Regions from separate parts of the Arthrobacter zhangbolii genome, predicted to be linked through region 1. Evidence: predicted binding sites of a transcription regulator. Region 1 holds the regulator's gene; each other region holds the start of a gene.

Region 1 (5,734 bases):
GGCGCTGGTTTCCACCGCCACGCTGGCCCTGCAGTCCCAGATTGTGGGACGGGACCTCCCGCGACTGCTGAAGACCCTCGAGCCCAAGCTGCCCCGTGAGGTGGACGTAGCGCTGCTCAAGGGCCGCAGCAACTATGTCTGCGTTCATAAGACCGGCGGCGGTTTCCCGGACGAGGACGACGACGCCGGCACGCTCTTTATGCTCGGTGAGGACCAGGCCGTGCCGCACCCTGCGCCTGCTTCCGGACCGACGTCGGCCCTGGGCCGCGATGTTGTCCGGTTGCGGGAGTGGGCCCAGGAAACAGAGACCGGGGACCGGGACGAGCTGCTTCCCGGTGTCAGCGACCGCGCCTGGCGGCAGGTTTCAGTGACTTCCATGGAATGCCTGGGCGCGCAGAAATGCCCGGTGGCTGAAGAGTGCTTTAGCGAACGGGCGCGGGCCAAGGCGGCAGTAGCTGATCTGGTGATCACCAACCACGCCATGCTTGCCATTGCCGCCTTCGAAGGCCTGGCCGTGCTGCCCGACTACGACGTAGTGGTCATTGACGAAGCGCACGAACTCCAGGACCGCGTCACGGGAGCCGTCACCGGACAGCTCTCCGGCACCATCATCTCCGCAGCGGTAGCGGCCGCCCGCAAACACACCTCCGCGAGCCTTGAGCCTCTTGCTGCGGCCGGGCGTGCCTTCGACCAGGTCTTTGCGCCGGTACCCTCGGGCCTGCTGGCCGCCGGCCTGTCCGAGGACCAGGAAATGGTGCTCGGCCATGTCCGAGAATCCACCCGGACGGCGCTGTCGGATTCCAAACCCGAAGGCCCGGATGCAGTGGACGGCGGGCGGCAGATGGCCCGCTCACGGCTGCTGGCTGTGCAGGAAATGTGCGAACGCATCCTCGATGCCGGCAATTCCGGCGAGGTCGTCTGGGCATCGCGGACGAGCACTTTTGCGCCCGGCGCCGGCTACACCGCGCCCGAAGAGGATTCGCCGCCCGTCATCAACGTGGCCCCGTTGTCCGTGGCAGGCCGGCTGCGGGAGGGACTCTTCGACGGGCATACCGTGGTCCTGACCTCGGCGACCCTTGCCATCGGCGCCGAGTTCGGCCCCGTGGCCGGCGCGCTGGGACTCCTGGGTGCCGGTGCCCCGAAATGGACGGGCACCGACGTCGGCAGCCCTTTCGACTACCCCCGCCAGGGTGTGCTGTACGTGGCGAAGGACCTGCCCAAACCGGGACGTGGAACCTCGCCGGAACAGCTCGACGAGATTGAGGCCCTGATCAAGGCCTCCGGAGGCGGTGCGCTGGGACTGTTCTCCTCCCGCCGGGCGGCCGAGGAAGCCGCCGAGGCGCTGCGTTCCCGCGTGGATTTCCCCATCCTGTGCCAGGGTGAATCCACCATGTCCGCCCTGGTCAAACAGTTTGCGGAGGATGACGAGACCTGTCTGTTCGGCACCATGTCCCTCTGGCAGGGTGTTGACGTTCCGGGAGCCTCCTGCCGGCTGGTGATTATGGACCGGATCCCGTTCCCGCGCCCGGATGATCCGCTGATGACCGCCCGCACCCGTGCCGTGGCCAAGGCGGGCGGCAACGGCTTTATGAGCGTTTCCGCCACCCACGCCGCCGTGCGGCTGGCACAGGGCGCCGGCCGGCTGATCCGGGCTTCCGGCGACAAAGGCGTGGTTGCGGTGCTTGATTCCCGCCTGGCCACCGCCCGGTACGGCAGCTTCCTGCGGGCAGCCCTGCCGCCCTTCTGGGCCACGACCGACCGGGCCGTGGTCCTGCAGGCACTGCAGCGGCTCGCCGGGCAGCCAGCGGACGCGGGAAGATGACCCGGCTGGACCAGTCGATATGCGCGCGGATAAACACGTGCCGTTAAACAGCAGTGCCCCGGCCGGTAGCCGGGGCACTGCTGTTTAGTCCCTGTGGGTATTTCGGTCTGGAGCCTAGAGGGAACGCATAACCGATACGACTTTGCCCATGATGGTCGCTTCGTCGCCCAGAATCGGTTCGTAGCGCGTGTTCTGCGGCAGCAGCCAGGTGTGCCCGTTGCGCTGGCGGAACGTCTTGACCGTGGCCTCGTCCTCCAGCAGGGCCGCGACGATGTCACCGTTCTCGGCGGTGGGCTGGCGCCGCACCACCACCCAGTCGCCGTCGCAAATGGCCGCATCGACCATGGAGTCACCGGCAACCCGGAGCATAAACAGGTCACCGTGACCCACGAGTTGGCGGGGCAGGGGAACCACTTCTTCAACCTGCTGGTCGGCAAGGATGGGCCCGCCTGCGGCGATCCGTCCCACCAGGGGCACCATGGCCGTGTCGATTGCCGTGGTGAGGTCTGCCACCGCGCCGCCTGAGCCGGCCACGCCGGTAGCGGACCCGTCCTGCGCGGAGCTTTGACGTGTGACGGCATTGCCGGAACCGGAGGTGCCTGCGGACTCGGCGCCGGGGGCCTCGCCGTTACGGGAGGAACCGGCATCGCGCAGCAGCAGCGGAACCAGGATCTCCATGGCCCGGGGGCGCTTGGGGTCGCGGCGGATGTAACCGAGTTTCTCCAGCTGGCTCAGCTGGTGGGTGACGCTGGAAAGGCTCGCCAGACCGACAATGTCGCCTATCTCGCGCATGGACGGCGGGTAGCCGTTGGTGCTAACCGAACGCTGGATGGTTTCCAGGATCTTGGTCTGGCGCGCAGTCAGGCCCTTGGAGCGGCCTGCCGGCGCGGCAGGGGGAGGGGTGCTGCCATTGGAAACAGTCCTGCGGGCCACGTCGGCTTCCCTTCACGGACGGCCCGCGGTTGCGGGCCGGTTGGTTCTGGCGGTTCTGGCGGTTTGAATCTGGCGGTCTGGTTCTGTCCGGGCGGTGCTGCAGCCCGGTCTTTGTCCGGTCCCGGCCGTTTTGTCAGAGGCGGATGGTTAGTTGGTTCCAGCCGCTTCCGATGGGTTCAACGCTAGGGGAGCGCAGCACGTTTATCAAACATATATTCGAGCGAGTCTCGACATTGTTCGTAGATAAGTGCTAGAAATGTTCGAGTACAACTTAGAACATACATTCGAGTCCGGGCTGCCGACACCTCGCTGGCTCCACCAGATGTTCGAATGCAGTTTCGAGCCGCAGTGTTTCCTCCCGTGCTTATTGCGGGCGGACGGCGGCAGCTCTGCGCTTCGGACCGGAAAGGTATTGACATGTCAGTACACGTACTTCCCGCTGTTCCTTCTGCAGCCGCACCCGCTTTATCCCAGGCACCTCTGCGCCTCACCCGCCGGGGCCGGCTTCTCCTGGTTGGAGCACCGCTGATGCTGACCTCGGCCGCCCTGCTGGTCTTCATTGGATTCTTCACCGCACCCGCCATGGCCTCGGGCAACTCCCCGGAGCAGACCCGCACTATCCAGGTGAGCGTTTCGAACGGGGAATCCCTGTGGTCTCTCGCCACGGAATTCGCCCCTGACCGGGATCCCCGCACCGTAGTTGCCGACATCGTGGAACTGAACAACCTGGATGATGCCACTGTGCCGGCCGGCCGCCAGCTCTACATCCCGGTGACGCGCTGACCTTCGGGAACCGGGCTCCTGCGTGCTGCATGCGGGAGCCGTCCCCTGCCTCAGGCTCGCGGACTGGTCTTTATCCGGGGACCGGTCTCCGCCTAGGGAGCGTTCTTCATGGAGGGACTTAGAAGTGCAGGCAGGCGGCCCGGATTCCGGAACTGTCCCCGCAGCGCCTTAAGCTGTACTGGTGAGTGAACAGCTGGAAAACCTGAACCGACTTCCCCTGCGCGATGACCTCAGAGGCCTGACGCCCTATGGGGCCCCGCAGCTGGATGTGCCGATCCTGCTGAACGTCAACGAAAACACCCATGGACTGCCCGAGCACGTGCGCCGGGCCATCGTTGCCGAAGTGGAGTCCGCCGTCGGCGGGCTGAACCGCTACCCGGACCGGGAATTCACCCAGTTGAGGGAAAAACTGGCACGGTACCTCGGCCACGGGCTGGTGCCGGAGAACATCTGGGCAGGCAACGGTTCCAATGAGGTTCTCCAGCAGATCCTGCAGGCTTTCGGCGGTCCCGGCCGGACGGCCATGAGCTTCCCGCCCACCTACTCCATGTACCCGTTGCTTGCCAGCGGTACCGGCACCGCCTACGTCACCGGCACCCGGGAAGCGGATTTCTCCCTGACCCCGGAATCGGCCGCCGCGCAGATTCGTGCCCAGGCACCGAACATCATCATTTTGTGCACGCCGAATAATCCCACGGGAACGGCCCTTGGCCTGGACGTCATCGAAGCTGCCTACGAAGCGGGCGAAGCGTCCAACGCCATCGTGGTGGTTGATGAGGCCTACGCGGAGTTCTCCCACGCCGATACCCCCAGCGCCCTGCAGCTGCTGCCGGGACGGGAACGCCTGATCATTTCCCGCACCATGTCCAAGGCCTTTGCCCTGGCCGGGGCTCGGATCGGATACCTGGCTGCAGCACCCCAGATTGCGGATGCCCTGCGCCTGGTCCGGCTGCCCTACCACCTCTCGGCCATCACCCAGGCCACGGCCAACGCCGCGCTGACCCATGCCGATGCCCTCCTTTCCAATGTGGAGGACATTAAGGGCCAGCGTGACCGGATCGTGCGGGAGCTGACGGACCTCGGACTGGACCCCGCACCCTCGGACGCAAACTTCGTGCTCTTCGGCGGCATGGAGAACCCCCGCGCTGTCTGGGAAGGCCTACTGGAAGCCGGCGTCCTGGTTCGGGACATCGGCATTGAGGGCCATCTCCGCGTCACGGCCGGTACGGAAGCTGAAACGGATACCTTCCTTACCGTGCTGCGGTCCCTGCTTCCGGCCTGAACGGCCCGCCGTCCGCGGCGGCCACGATTCCGGGACCCGGCCGCACCGGGACTAAACTGAGAACCTGCCGGAGCTTTGTCCATTGCTCCGACCCCGACCTTCCTGAAGGAACCCCATGACTGTGGAGACCGCTACCGGACGCACTGCCCGCCTTGAGCGGACCACGAGTGAATCGTCCGTCCTCGTTGAACTGGACCTGGACGGCACCGGCCGCGCAGACATCAGCACCTCCGTGCCGTTCTACGACCACATGCTGAACGCGCTGGCCAAGCACTCCCTGATGGACCTCACCGTCCGGGCCACCGGCGACACGCACATCGATGTCCACCACACGGTCGAGGACATTGCCATCAGCATCGGCGAGGCACTCAAGACCGCCCTGGGCACCAAGGCAGGCATCCGCCGGTTCGGCGAGGCTACTGTTCCGCTGGACGAGGCGCTGGCCCACGCCGTCGTCGATATCTCCGGACGCCCCTACCTGGTGCATTCCGGCGAACCGGCCGGACAGGAATACCACCTGATCGGCGGGCACTTCACCGGCTCGCTTACCCGGCACGTGTTTGAAGCCATCACCCTGCACGCCCAGATCTGCCTGCACATGCGGGTGCTGGGCGGGCGGGACCCGCACCACATTGTCGAAGCGCAGTTCAAGGCCTTCGCCCGCGCCCTTCGCGCCGCCGTGGAATCGGATCCGCGGGTAGAGGGAATTCCGTCCACGAAGGGCGCCCTGTGAGTGCCCGCAACGTCACGGTCCTGGACTACGGCTCCGGAAACATCCGCTCAGCCGTCCGCGCCCTTGAGCATGCCGGTGCGAACGTTACCCTCAGCGCCAGGCCCGACGACGTCCTGAACGCGGAAGGGCTCGTGGTCCCCGGCGTCGGTGCCTTCGCGGCCGTGATGCAGGGACTCAAAGA
Region 2 (5,734 bases), 1.6 Mb from region 1:
CAGTGATTTCTGCCCACGATGTCATCCGGGAAGCCTAACCGTCTCCCGGCCGGGCCCATAGTCTGTTCCGGCGGAAGCCTCACCTGTTCCGGCCGGGCCCCTAGCCCTAGCCCGTTCCGACGGAAGTCTCACCTGCTCTGGCCGGGCCTCAGCCTGCTCCGAGCCCCATCTGCTTCGGACCCCTCACGGCTCCGACGAGGAGCCCGGTCGCAGGGTCAGAACGGTGCAGGTTCGGGGCACGTCTGATCGGTGTCCCGGTGTCCCATTTCCAGGAAGGGGTCGGTCCGATAAACCCGGCCCGTAGGCGAGGTCCACTCCATCACGCCGGGTGCTGGTTGACGCGCAGTCCAAAACCCCAACGTCTTGAACCGGTGGTGCCGCCGGCATAGGTGGGCCAGGTTTCCATGGTCCGTTGTGCCACCCTTTCCCCACTCCGTGGTGTGGTCGATTTCCGAGACTGCAGTGCTAACCCTGCAGCCAGGAAACCGGCAGGTCCCGTCCCGGGCCCTTAGCCATCGGGCCAATCCGGCAGGGACTTTTCGGCGCCTGCCAACCCCGAGGATCTCTCCGGTATCCGGATCCTGAACCAAACCGGTCCAGCGGGTAGCGGTGCGGGCGAGCCTACGGGCCGCTTCGGCACTGATCGGACCGTACCCGTGCAGCTCGGCCGGTTCCTCGTTGGCACCGAATAGAGTCTCGGCGTTGATGAGGACCATAATCTCTGCCCGCGGTAGGAACGCGTCGGGGTCGGCATCCTTGGATCCGCTGCCCCCTCCTGGCTGGGCTTCATTGCCGGCACCTGCACGGTTGCGCCCGCCGGACGGGACGGAACCCAGACCGCCCATAAGGAGCTGGGCCAGGATGTCTGCGCGCAGCTGGTCCGTGGTCCTGGAGTCCCCTGCCGTCCGTTCGCCGCGGGCCGCTGTGGAGAGCGCCGTGTAGATCTGCTGGGCGTCCGCCGCCGGCAGATGCGCGGACAGCCATGACATGCCGTCCTCGTCGCGGTCCAGAACAACCCGCCGCTTATCAAAGGCGGTCAGGTGCCGTTCGGGAATGGTCCGGGGATATGTCCGCTCCCGCAGTCGCCGGGCCTGGGCAGAGAACTGGGCACGGGTTGTGCCTTCGGCCTTGTCCAGCAGTTCGGATTCGAACCCGTGACGTTCCGACGCTGGAACGGTCTCGCACTGATCCAACACCACCTGGGCATGGGCATAGGAGAAGCGCCCTTCTTCGAGCCCGGACAAGGTAGCGGTATGGGCTTCGCAGAGCCTGGCCGCCTCCGACATCATGGCCTGCGCGGTGGTCTGCGGGACGGTCAAAACGGCGGCGCATTCCGAGGCTGCCAAGCTAAATGCCAGTCCGGGTTCTTCCCGGCCGAGATCCTTGCAGAGACCTGAGCGGAAGAGTTCTTCCAAGTGATTGATCAGGCGCGTTTCCTGAGCCTGTGCCCAGCGGACCAAATGGGCCATGCGGGCCAGCACGTCGCAGGTGGCCTGTTCATCAAAACTGTCCCAATTCTTCAGCGTCAGGATCCCCGTGAACCCGTCCGGAAAATCTGCGCTGGCGTCTGCCGCTGCAGCAGGTCCACTGGTACGTCCGGCGTCGGCGGCCGTACCGTAGTCGGCCGTACCGCCGCCGTCGGCATGGAAAACCGCGAGCATGCGCGGGGTGCCGGCGCCATCCTTATTGCCAGCATGGCCTTCGGCCGTCTGGTGTTGTGTCCCTGATTCTTCGGTTATCCGTTCGGTACTCCCGAGCTGACCCATGCCTAAGGATTTCATCCGGCACTGACATTTTCGGTCCCGAAATGAGCCGAAAAACCGTTCGTCGTTGACCGAAAAATACCTGTCTTTAGGAGCAACCTACTTACTTTGAATCCGCCGTCGGGCTGCGTAGTCAGCTGGCCGCCGTCGTCGCACACGGCGCCGCCAGCGGCGTACTCGACCGGCCGCCGCCGCCGGTCACCCGGCAGCCCCGCTCCAGAGCCTGCGCCGTCAGCCGCCTGAGCCAGCCGACCCGCCGGTGTCCACCTCGTAAATGATCTCCAGCCCGTCCTCGTCATCCCACTGCTCGCCGTTGGCCACGAAACCGTACTGTTCCACCAGCCGGCGGGACGCTTCATTATCCGGGCTGATGGTGGCCCGGACTATGTGGATGGAGGGTTCCTGCGCGGCAACGGCCAGCAGCGCCTCCAAAGCGGCCCGGGCATAACCCTGCCGCCGGTACGCCGGGTCCACCGAATATCCCACTTCCACCATCCCGGCATCGTCGGGCGGCCCGTGAAACCCGGCCAGTCCCACAGCCCGCCGCAGCTCGGGATCGTAAACGGCCCGGGTGATCCAGACAGCGTCGCCGGGGTGCTCCTGAAGCTGGGCACTGCGGATCCGCCACAGCGGCTGGCGGTCCCGGGAGAAATGCTCGGTCAGTTCCAGAGGTGCCTGACGGTTGGCGCCGTCCAGATCGCCCGCCGCCAACGCGTCGATTACCCCGCGGGGAAGCTGGATCAGCTGGATGCTCTTGAGTGCCGCTGCCAATGCTGGCTCCTTTGCCGGTTCCGATACCGCTTATCTGCGTCCGGGGTTACGACCCTAACCTGATCCCCGCCAGACTTGAAGAAACCCCGCGGCGGCACCGGAAAGGGACACTGAAATGGGCACCGATTCCGTACTGATCATCGGATCCGGTCCGGCGGGCTACACCGCGGGCATCTACGCCGCACGTGCCGGGCTGAAGCCGCGCATCCTGGCCGGGTCCGTCACGGCCGGAGGGGCCCTGATGAACACCACCGAGGTGGAAAACTTTCCGGGCTTTGCCGACGGCATCCAGGGCCCGGACCTCATGGAAAACCTGCGCAGGCAGGCGGAGAAGTTCGGTGCCGTGGTGGAGTACGACGACGCCGTGTCGGTGGATCTTGCCGGGCACACCAAGAAGGTGGCCGGGGGAAACGGGCAAAGCTACAAGGCCCGCTGCGTTATCCTCGCCACCGGCTCGGTGTACAAGGAACTCGGTCTGCCGGAGGAGAAGAAACTCAACGGCCGCGGCATCTCCTGGTGTGCCACATGTGACGGGTTCTTCTTCCGCAACCAGGCCATTGTTGTGGTCGGCGGCGGGGACTCAGCCATGGAGGAAGCACTGTTCCTGACCCGCTTCGGGGACTCCGTGACCGTCGTCGTACGGCGAGACACCCTGCGGGCCTCGCGCATTATGGCCCAGCGGGCGCGGGACCACGCCAAAATCCGCTTTGAATTCAACTCTGAGGTCACCGCGATCCACGGTGAGGACAAGGTCACCGGACTGACGCTAACCGACACCGTCACCGGGGCCACCCGCGAGCTTCCGGCCCAGGGAATTTTCGTGGCCATCGGGCATGCTCCGCGGACGGATCTGCTGGCGGGTCAGGTGGAGCTGGATGAGAACGGATACATCAGGGTGGCGGCGCCCACCACGCAGACCAACCTGGACGGGGTGTTCGCCTGCGGGGATGCGGTGGACCACCGTTACCGGCAGGCCATCACCGCAGCCGGGACCGGCTGCTCCGCGGCACTGGACGCCGAACGGTATCTTGCCGCTGTTGCCGACGCCGACAGCATCGCCACTGCCCTGGTGGAAGGCTCGCTCAACGGATAGCGCCGCTCCTGGTAGAACTAGGCGCCGGTGAAAGTCAGCACCAGCAGGGTGACATTCAGTCCCACCAGCAGCACGGAGACCACCACTCCCAGCGCCGTGGTCACCCAGTGGTTCCGGTACGCGCCCATCAGTCCCCGCTGCGCGGTGAGCCAGACCAGCGGGATCAGCGCAAACGGAATACCGAAGGAAAGGATCACCTGGCTCAGGATCAGCGCCCAGGTGGGGTCGATGCCGACGGCGAGGATCGCCAGTGCAGGCAGCAGCGTGATCAGGCGGCGCAGGAGCATGGGGATGCGGACCTTCAGCAGCCCCTGCATGATCTCGGCGCCGGCATAGGCACCCACCGATGTCGAGGCCAGGCCGGAGGCCAGCAGGCCGACGGCGAACAGCGTCGCCACCGCGCCGCCCAGGGAAGCGCCGATGGCGGCATGGGCGCCCTCGAGCGAATCGGTGCCCTCCACGCCCTGCAGGGAACTGGCGGCCAGCAGCAGGATGGCGAGGTTGACCGAGCCCGCTACCGCAAGGGCTATGGTGACGTCCCACTTGGTGGCCTTGATCAGCCGGGGTGTGGTCAGCGTGGCGGAGCGCTGCGGGAAACGGTCCCGGGTGAGGGCCGAATGCGCGTAGATGGCGTGCGGCATGACCGTGGCCCCGAGGATCGAGGCGGCAAGCAGCACAGACTCGCTGCCTTCAAAGCGGGGCACCAGGCCCTCGACCAGTGAGGAACCGTCCGGCGGACTGATGAAGACACCGGCGGTGAAACCGACGGCAATAACGGCCATCATGGTCACAATCACGTACTCGAAGCCGCGCTGCCTGCCGGTGTTCTGCAGCTGGAGCACCACCATGGAAATGACTCCGGTGATGATCCCGCCCAGCAGCAGGGGCAGGTCAAAGAGCAGCCAGAGGGCCACGGCGCCGCCAATAACTTCGGCCACGTCGGTGGCCATTGCCACAAGTTCGGCCTGCAGCCAGTACAGCCGCCGGGCCGGCTTCCGCCCGATCCGCTCACCCAGCAGTTCGGGCAGGCTGCGTCCGGTGACCAGCCCCAGCTTGGCGGAGAGGTACTGGATGAGCCAGGCCATGATGTTGCCGACCACCACCACCCAGACAAGCAGGTAGCCAAACTTGGCGCCGGCGGTCATGTTGCTGGCAACGTTGCCGGGGTCCAGGTAGGCGACGCCGGCTACGAGTGCCGGGCCGAGAAGCAAGAGGATATTGCGCGGCCGGGTGGGTGGTTGCGGACGGGTGCCTGGGGCGGTGGGGGTCATCTGAGCGCGAGCCATGACAGCAACCTAGCAGTTTAAGTTCGGCATGCCTAACAATTATTGCGGGAGTGCCTCCACGCCGGTGAAATCGGTTGCCTCAGCCCCGGAACACCCCGGCCGGAACAACCCCGTTGGAACATCCCCGGGAACGGTTCCGGATACGCCGAAGGCGTGCACCTTCCGGTACACGCCTTCGATCGGTTGGTAGGGAAGGGGTTAGGCCTGCGGTGCGTAGGACGGCTGGCCGGGGTTGCTGGCCTGGCCAAACGGACCCTTGGTGGCCTGCGGGCCAAAGTAACGGACCGAGCTGTAGGAAAGGTAGAAGTACATGATGGTGCCGAAAAGGAACAGCAGGACCGCCATGATGGCTGTCTGGCCGAAGACCTTTGCAAGGTTGATGGACAACAGCACCAGGGCCACGAGGTTCAGGACCGGCACCAGCATGGCGAGGAACCACCAGCCGGACATGCCGGCGATGCGGAAGAGCAGCACCTGGGCATACACGGGCACAAAGGCTTCCCAGGGCTTGCGCCCGGCCTTCTTGAACATGCCCATCATGGCTAGTCCGCCCAGGACTATGCCAATGACGCCGAAGACAAGCATGGAGCCAAACAGTGCACCGGCCCCAACGGTGGTCTCCGTGGTGGTTGTGCCGAATTCGGAGGCAGAAAGAACAGACGGAAGAATCGAGACTGGATTGATCATGCCGAGAACGATATTTGCTCCGGAGTAGAAGTCAAGGGCCCGCCTCGTGTTTGTTGAACGTTTATTTTTTCGTTTCGTTACCGGTTACGGCAGGGCGTTTCCACGGGAGATATCCGGTGACTTCCAGCTGCAGG
Region 3 (5,734 bases), 750 kb from region 1:
CTACATTCTGGCTGCGACCATAGGCCTGCCGATCTACGGCAAGCTCGGTGACCTGTTTGGCCGCAAGAGCATCTTCATCTTCGCCATTGCGGTCTTCCTCACCGGATCGGTCCTGTCCGGGCTGGCGCAGAACATGGGCCAGCTGATCGGCTTCCGTGCCCTGCAGGGCATCGGCGGCGGCGGACTGATGATCGGGGCGCAGGCCATCCTGGGGGATCTGGTCTCTCCGCGCGAACGTGGGAAGTACATGGGCCTGATCGGTGCCGCCTTCGGACTGGCCTCCGTGGGCGGTCCGCTGCTGGGCGGCTGGATCACCGATGCCTGGTCCTGGCGGTGGGTGTTCTACATCAACCTGCCCATCGGAGCGGTGGCGCTCGCCGTCGTCATCACCTCACTGCACCTGCCCAAGCCCAAGGGGAGGCGCCCGAAGCTGGACTACGCCGGCGCGGGGCTGCTGGCGCTCGCGAGCGCTGCCCTGATCATGCTGACCACCTGGGCCGGGACCACGTATGCCTGGTCCAGTCCGCAGATCCTTGTCCTGGCCGCCGTGACCCTGGCGGCCGTCGGAGCGTTTATCCCGGTGGAGCGGCGTGCTCCCGAACCCATCCTCCCGCCGGCCCTGTTCCGGCGCCGGAACTTCCTGCTGCCCGTGCTGGTGGGGATCGCCGTCGGAATCGCGATGTTCTCCACCATCTCCTACCTGCCCACCTTCCTGCAGATGGTCAACCGGGCCACCGCCACCCAGTCCGGGCTGATGATGCTGCCGATGATGGGCGGCCTGCTGCTGACCTCCATTGGCACCGGGCAGCTGATCTCCCGGACCGGCCGGTACAAGATCTACCCCGTGCTAGGCTGCGCGGTGATCATTGCCGGGCTGGTGCTGCTCTCGCGGATTTCTGACACCACCCCCTACAGCTTCACGGCGCTCGGGATGCTGGTGATGGGACTGGGCATCGGCATGCTGATGCAGAACCTGGTGCTGATAGTGCAGAACAGTGTGCCCGGGCGGGACATGGGAGCAGCGATCTCCGCGGCGAACTATTTCCGCCAGATTGGCGCGTCCTTTGGTATTGCCCTGTTCGGCTCGATCTTTATCCACCGGCTGGGCAACGAGCTGGCCGGGGCGCCGGCCGGTGCCGGAGCAGCGGTGGGCGGGGACATCAACTCGCTCAGTCCGGCGATGCTGCGCGGGCTGCCCGCACCGGCGCAGGACTTCATTGCTGCTGCTTTCGGCAACGCCCTGCCGCCGATTTTCCTGCTGAGTGTGCCCGTGGTGGCAGTCGCCCTGGTGCTGTGCCTGTTTATCCGGGAAGTACCGCTGTCCACCACGGTGCGCAGTGAGGCTGCAGAGGAGGCCTAGGTTGCGTCGTAAGTGGACAGAAGGAAAAGGACCCAGCCGATCAGCGCAGCCATGGGCAGCTGCCACAGCAGGGAGGGAATGATGTACAGCCGGGCGGCCAGCTTCTTATTGCCGGCCCGGAGCGAGGCAGTGAAGCCTGCCACTGAGGCAATCAGGGCGGTAATACCGAGGAAGCCGATGAGATTTAGAACGCCGCCCACGCCGGCGCTGACACTGCCTAAGCTGCGGATCCAAAAGTAGAAGGGCATCAGTGCCAGGGCCCAGCCGAGCGTGACGATGACCATGCCGGTGATGGCCGGCTTGCTGAAGCGCTGCCGCGCCGTTTGGGTTCCGGACCGGTCCGGGGTTTCGGTTTCCGTGGGGTCGGTTTTCGGGGCCCCGGTTTCCGCGGGGGTGGCGTACGGGTTCCGGTACGGGATATCGGGATCCAAGGTGTGCTCCATCGGTGGGCGGGAATCTGGAACCAGTGTGCACCAGGATGGCGCGCTTCTGCCGGAACCTCTTCACCTGTGGCGGATGAACGGGCCGTAGGGGTGGGCCGGCCATCGGATCGGCACTACGCGGTGCCGATTGTCAGCAGCCAGCCGTACACTGAAAAGGAAGTGTTCGAATATATGTTCGAATTAGTTGGCAGTTGATAACCAGTTGGTCCCCTGTGGGAGGCCACGGGCGCGGATTCGCCTGCGGTGTGCGCGGGTCCGTCGGGGAAGGGAGCTGAAATGGGTGTCTTCAGCGAAGGCATAGAGGTGGTGTGTTCGCCTGCGGGTAAGCCACTGCGGCTGGTATGGGGCGGGCGCACCTACAAGGTGGGAGCTGACCCCGTGCGCTGGTATGAACGCCGCAACTGGTGGGAAGAGGAAATGCGGGCAGAACGCGGCCGCGGCGCCGGCCTGGTGGATACCGAGATCTGGCGCGTCCAGGCGAGGGTCAGCGACCGCTCCGACCTGCGCACCCTGGACCTCTCGCACCATGTCAACACTGACCGCTGGCGCCTGATCCGGATTCACGACGCCCTGAAGGACAGCGCCTGATGAGGACGGTGCCTGATGAAGAACGGTGCCTGATGCGCCCATGAGCTTTATCCATCTGCACGCGGCTACGGCCTTCAGCGCGCATTACGGGGTCTCCTGGCCCGAGGAGATGGCAGCCGCCGCGGCAGCGGACGGCGCCGACGCCCTGGCCTGCACCGACAGGGACGGGCTGTATGGAACGGTCAAGCACCTGCGTGCCTGCATGGAGGCGGGCATAGATCCCATTGTCGGGGTGGACCTTGCCGTCCTGGACAGTGGGAACGCTGTCACGGGCAGGGTAGTGATCCTTGCCCACGGGCATAACGGGGGAGCCGGCTACAGCGCCCTGTGCCGGCTGATTTCCGCCGCGCATGCCTCCACCTCGGCGTCCCGGGCACGGACCGGCAAACCCGTGGGAGTCACTATGGAACAGCTGGCCCGGTACGTCAGCGGCAGCCCGGATACCGGAGACAGTGACTCCCGGACGGCGCCTGCAGCTTCCGGGCAGGAGGGCGAACCCCTGCTCACCGTCCTGGTGGGCCCGCAGTCCGACGTCGGCCTGGCCATGCGCAGCCGCAGCTACGCCGTCGCGCGTACCCTGTTCGGACACTGGCGTGCGGCCATTCCTGCCGGGGCGCTCGCCGTGGAAGTAGTCACCCATCTGGCTCCGCCGGGGGAGAACCTCAGCCTTGCCCACGCGGTACGGATGTTCCGTCTGGCCGATGAGATGCGGATACCGGCCATCCTCACCAACGCCGTGCGCTACGTGGATGAAGACGGCGCCGCCACCGCCGACGTGCTCGACGCCGCGCGCTCGCTGACCTCGCTGTCCCGGCTGCCGGACCGACAGCCCAACGGGCAGGGCTGGCTCAAGGGGACACGTGAGATGACGGCGCTGGCCCGGGAGATCAGCTCCGAGGCAGGCTGCGGCTCGGCGGCACGGATGCTCGCCGACACTGCGGCGCTCGCGGACCGCTGCCGGATGGACCCGGTGGGGGATATGGGCTGGAAGCAGCCCGTAGTACCCGAAGCCTCGGTCATCGGCATAGACATAGAACCCATGCAGGAACTGCGCCAGCGGTGCGAAGCCGGGATCACCCGCCGGCTGAGGTCACGGGACTCGGTTGCCGAAGCGGAGATGCGGCACCGGCTTGACCATGAGCTGGGCATTATTGACCGCCTGGGTTTCGCCTCCTACTTCCTGACGGTTGCCGAAGTCTCGGCCATGATCACCGGCATGGGGGTGCGCGCGGCGGCACGCGGTTCGGGAGCCTCGTCGCTGGTGAACTATCTGCTGGGCGTCAGCCATGTGAATCCGCTGGACCATGACCTGATCTTTGAACGTTTCCTGTCCCGGGACCGCTCCACCCTGCCGGACATCGACATTGACGTGGAGAGCGCCGAACGGCATAACGTCTACCACCGCATCTTTGAACGCTTTGGCTCCGAACGGGTAACCCTGATGAGCATGCAGAACGGGTACCGGGCACGCGGCGCCGTGCGCGACGCCGGACTGGCGCTGGGCATGCACGAAGAGGACATCGGTGCCGTGGCCAAGCAGCTGTGGCGCTTCTCGGCGCGCAACTTCCGTGAGGCGCTCGCCGAAAAGCCGGAACTGCGTGAATTCTCCGGGCAGGTGGAAAAGAACCGGCAGCTGGACCTGCTGGTGGATCTCACCGAACGCCTGGACCGCCTTCCCCGGCACATCTCCATGCATCCGTGCGGGGTGATCCTGGGGGATAAGTCCCTGCTGGACCGTACCCCCGTGCAGCCCAGCGGGCTGGGCCTGCCCATGTCCCAGTTCGACAAGCACGACATGGACCCGATGGGCATGCTCAAGCTGGACGTCCTCGGGGTGCGGATGCAAAGTGCCATGGCCTTCGCCGTCCGCGAAGTGGTCCGGGTGCATTCCTCCCGGGAGGAAGTCATTGCCGCCGGCGCACACCGGGAGGGTCCCGGCAGCCCGGATCCTGAGTTCATCGAAGCCGACGGCCGGATCAACCTGGACGCGGTGCCGTTCGACGACGAACCCACCTATGAGCTCATCCGTAGTACGCACACCCTGGGCTGCTTCCAGATTGAATCCCCTGGCCAGCGCGAACTGGTGGGAAAGATGGCACCGCGGGAATTCAACGACCTGATTATCGACATTTCCCTGTTCCGGCCCGGACCGATGAAATCCGACATGGTCCGGCCGTTCCTGGAATACCGGCACGGGTTCTCGCCCGAGGTGTACCCGCACGAGGCGCTGCGCCCGGTGCTGGCGGAAACGCACGGCGTCACCGTCTTCCACGAACAGGTGCTGCGGACCCTGAACGTTTTTACCGGTTGCGGGCTGGCCAAGGCTGATGAACTGCGCCGGCTGCTGGGCAATGAAGCAGCGGAGCCGGGGGTGGAGGAGTACTTCCGCAGCAAGGCTGCAGAGCGCGGTTACACGCCTGAGACCATCAATAAGGTGTGGGACACCCTGAAGGCTTTTGGCAGCTTCGGTTTCTGCAAGGCCCACGGGGCGGCCTTCGCGGTGCCCACCTATCAGTCGGCCTGGCTGAAGGCACACCATCCCGAAGCGTTCCTGGCCGGGATTTTCGAACACGATCCGGGGATGTATCCGCGCCGGCTGCTGGTGGCCGAGGCCCGGCGGATGGGCATTCCCATCCTGCCCCTGGACATCAACCGCAGCGGCGAGCAGTACCGGGTGGAACGCACCGAGCAGGGCAAGCTGGGCATTCGGCTGTCCCTGGCCGGGATCTACGGGCTCTCCGCCGTCGAGCTCCGGCGCATTGCCGCCGGGCAGCCCTATGACTCCCTGGCCGATCTGCGTGCCCGGGCACGGGTTTCCCGGCCCACGCTGCGCCGCCTCGCCCAGCTGGGGGCCTTCGATTCCCTGAGTCAAAAAACCGGCTCCGGGGGCAGCCGTGCGGATCTGATCCATTACCTCGACGCCGCCCCGGCCCGCTCGTCATCCCGGAAGTACGAGCCGATCCCCGGGCAGCTGGCCCTGCCACTGGGGGACACCGAACTGGCGAACCTGCACCGGGAGCTGCCCGAACCGGGGCTGCGGGAGAAGGTCCGCACCGAACTGGATCTGCTCTCCGTGGACGTGAGTGCACACCTGATGGAAAGCTACGGGCCGCTGCTGCGCAGTCTGGGGGTGACACCTGCCGAAGCGCTGATGGATCTGCGCAACGGCTCCGAAGTGCTGGTGGCCGGGATCCGGGTTGCCACCCAGACCCCGCCCATGCGCGGCGGCCGCCGGGTGGTGTTCATCAGCCTTGATGACGGCACCGGCTGCGTGGACTGCACGTTCTTCCATGAGGCGCAGGAAAAATCCGGTCCGCTGCTCTTCGGCACCGAGCTGCTGCTT

Evidence for each region. The regulator LexA, encoded in region 1, represses DNA repair genes until DNA is damaged. The targets are predictions, from matches to a motif close to TCGAACANNTGTTCGA.
Region 2: MUK71_RS14710 (HNH endonuclease signature motif containing protein) is a predicted target of LexA. The motif match lies at 1,813-1,828, and genes of this name have one in related genera.
Region 3: MUK71_RS09575 (DUF6504 family protein) is a predicted target of LexA. The motif match lies at 1,967-1,982, and genes of this name have one in related genera.

Annotation. Positions count from the first base shown of each region.
Region 1 is NZ_CP094984.1:1,321,571-1,327,304, forward strand. Features, by position in the region: gene MUK71_RS06135 (ATP-dependent DNA helicase) at 1-1,822, shown strand, start outside; gene lexA (transcriptional repressor LexA) at 1,937-2,686, opposite strand; gene MUK71_RS06145 (LysM peptidoglycan-binding domain-containing protein) at 3,173-3,538, shown strand; gene MUK71_RS06150 (histidinol-phosphate transaminase) at 3,720-4,820, shown strand; gene hisB (imidazoleglycerol-phosphate dehydratase HisB) at 4,936-5,553, shown strand; gene hisH (imidazole glycerol phosphate synthase subunit HisH) at 5,550-5,734, shown strand, end outside.
Region 2 is NZ_CP094984.1:3,154,268-3,160,001, reverse strand. Features, by position in the region: gene MUK71_RS14715 (hypothetical protein) at 1-25, opposite strand, end outside; gene MUK71_RS14710 (HNH endonuclease signature motif containing protein) at 216-1,661, opposite strand; gene MUK71_RS14705 (GNAT family N-acetyltransferase) at 1,995-2,534, opposite strand; gene trxB (thioredoxin-disulfide reductase) at 2,650-3,627, shown strand; gene MUK71_RS14695 (Nramp family divalent metal transporter) at 3,645-4,913, opposite strand; gene MUK71_RS14690 (DUF5684 domain-containing protein) at 5,112-5,600, opposite strand; gene MUK71_RS14685 (DUF1622 domain-containing protein) at 5,662-5,734, opposite strand, start outside.
Region 3 is NZ_CP094984.1:2,067,162-2,072,895, reverse strand. Features, by position in the region: gene MUK71_RS09585 (MDR family MFS transporter) at 1-1,360, shown strand, start outside; gene MUK71_RS09580 (hypothetical protein) at 1,357-1,791, opposite strand; gene MUK71_RS09575 (DUF6504 family protein) at 2,080-2,391, shown strand; gene MUK71_RS09570 (DNA polymerase III subunit alpha) at 2,432-5,734, shown strand, end outside.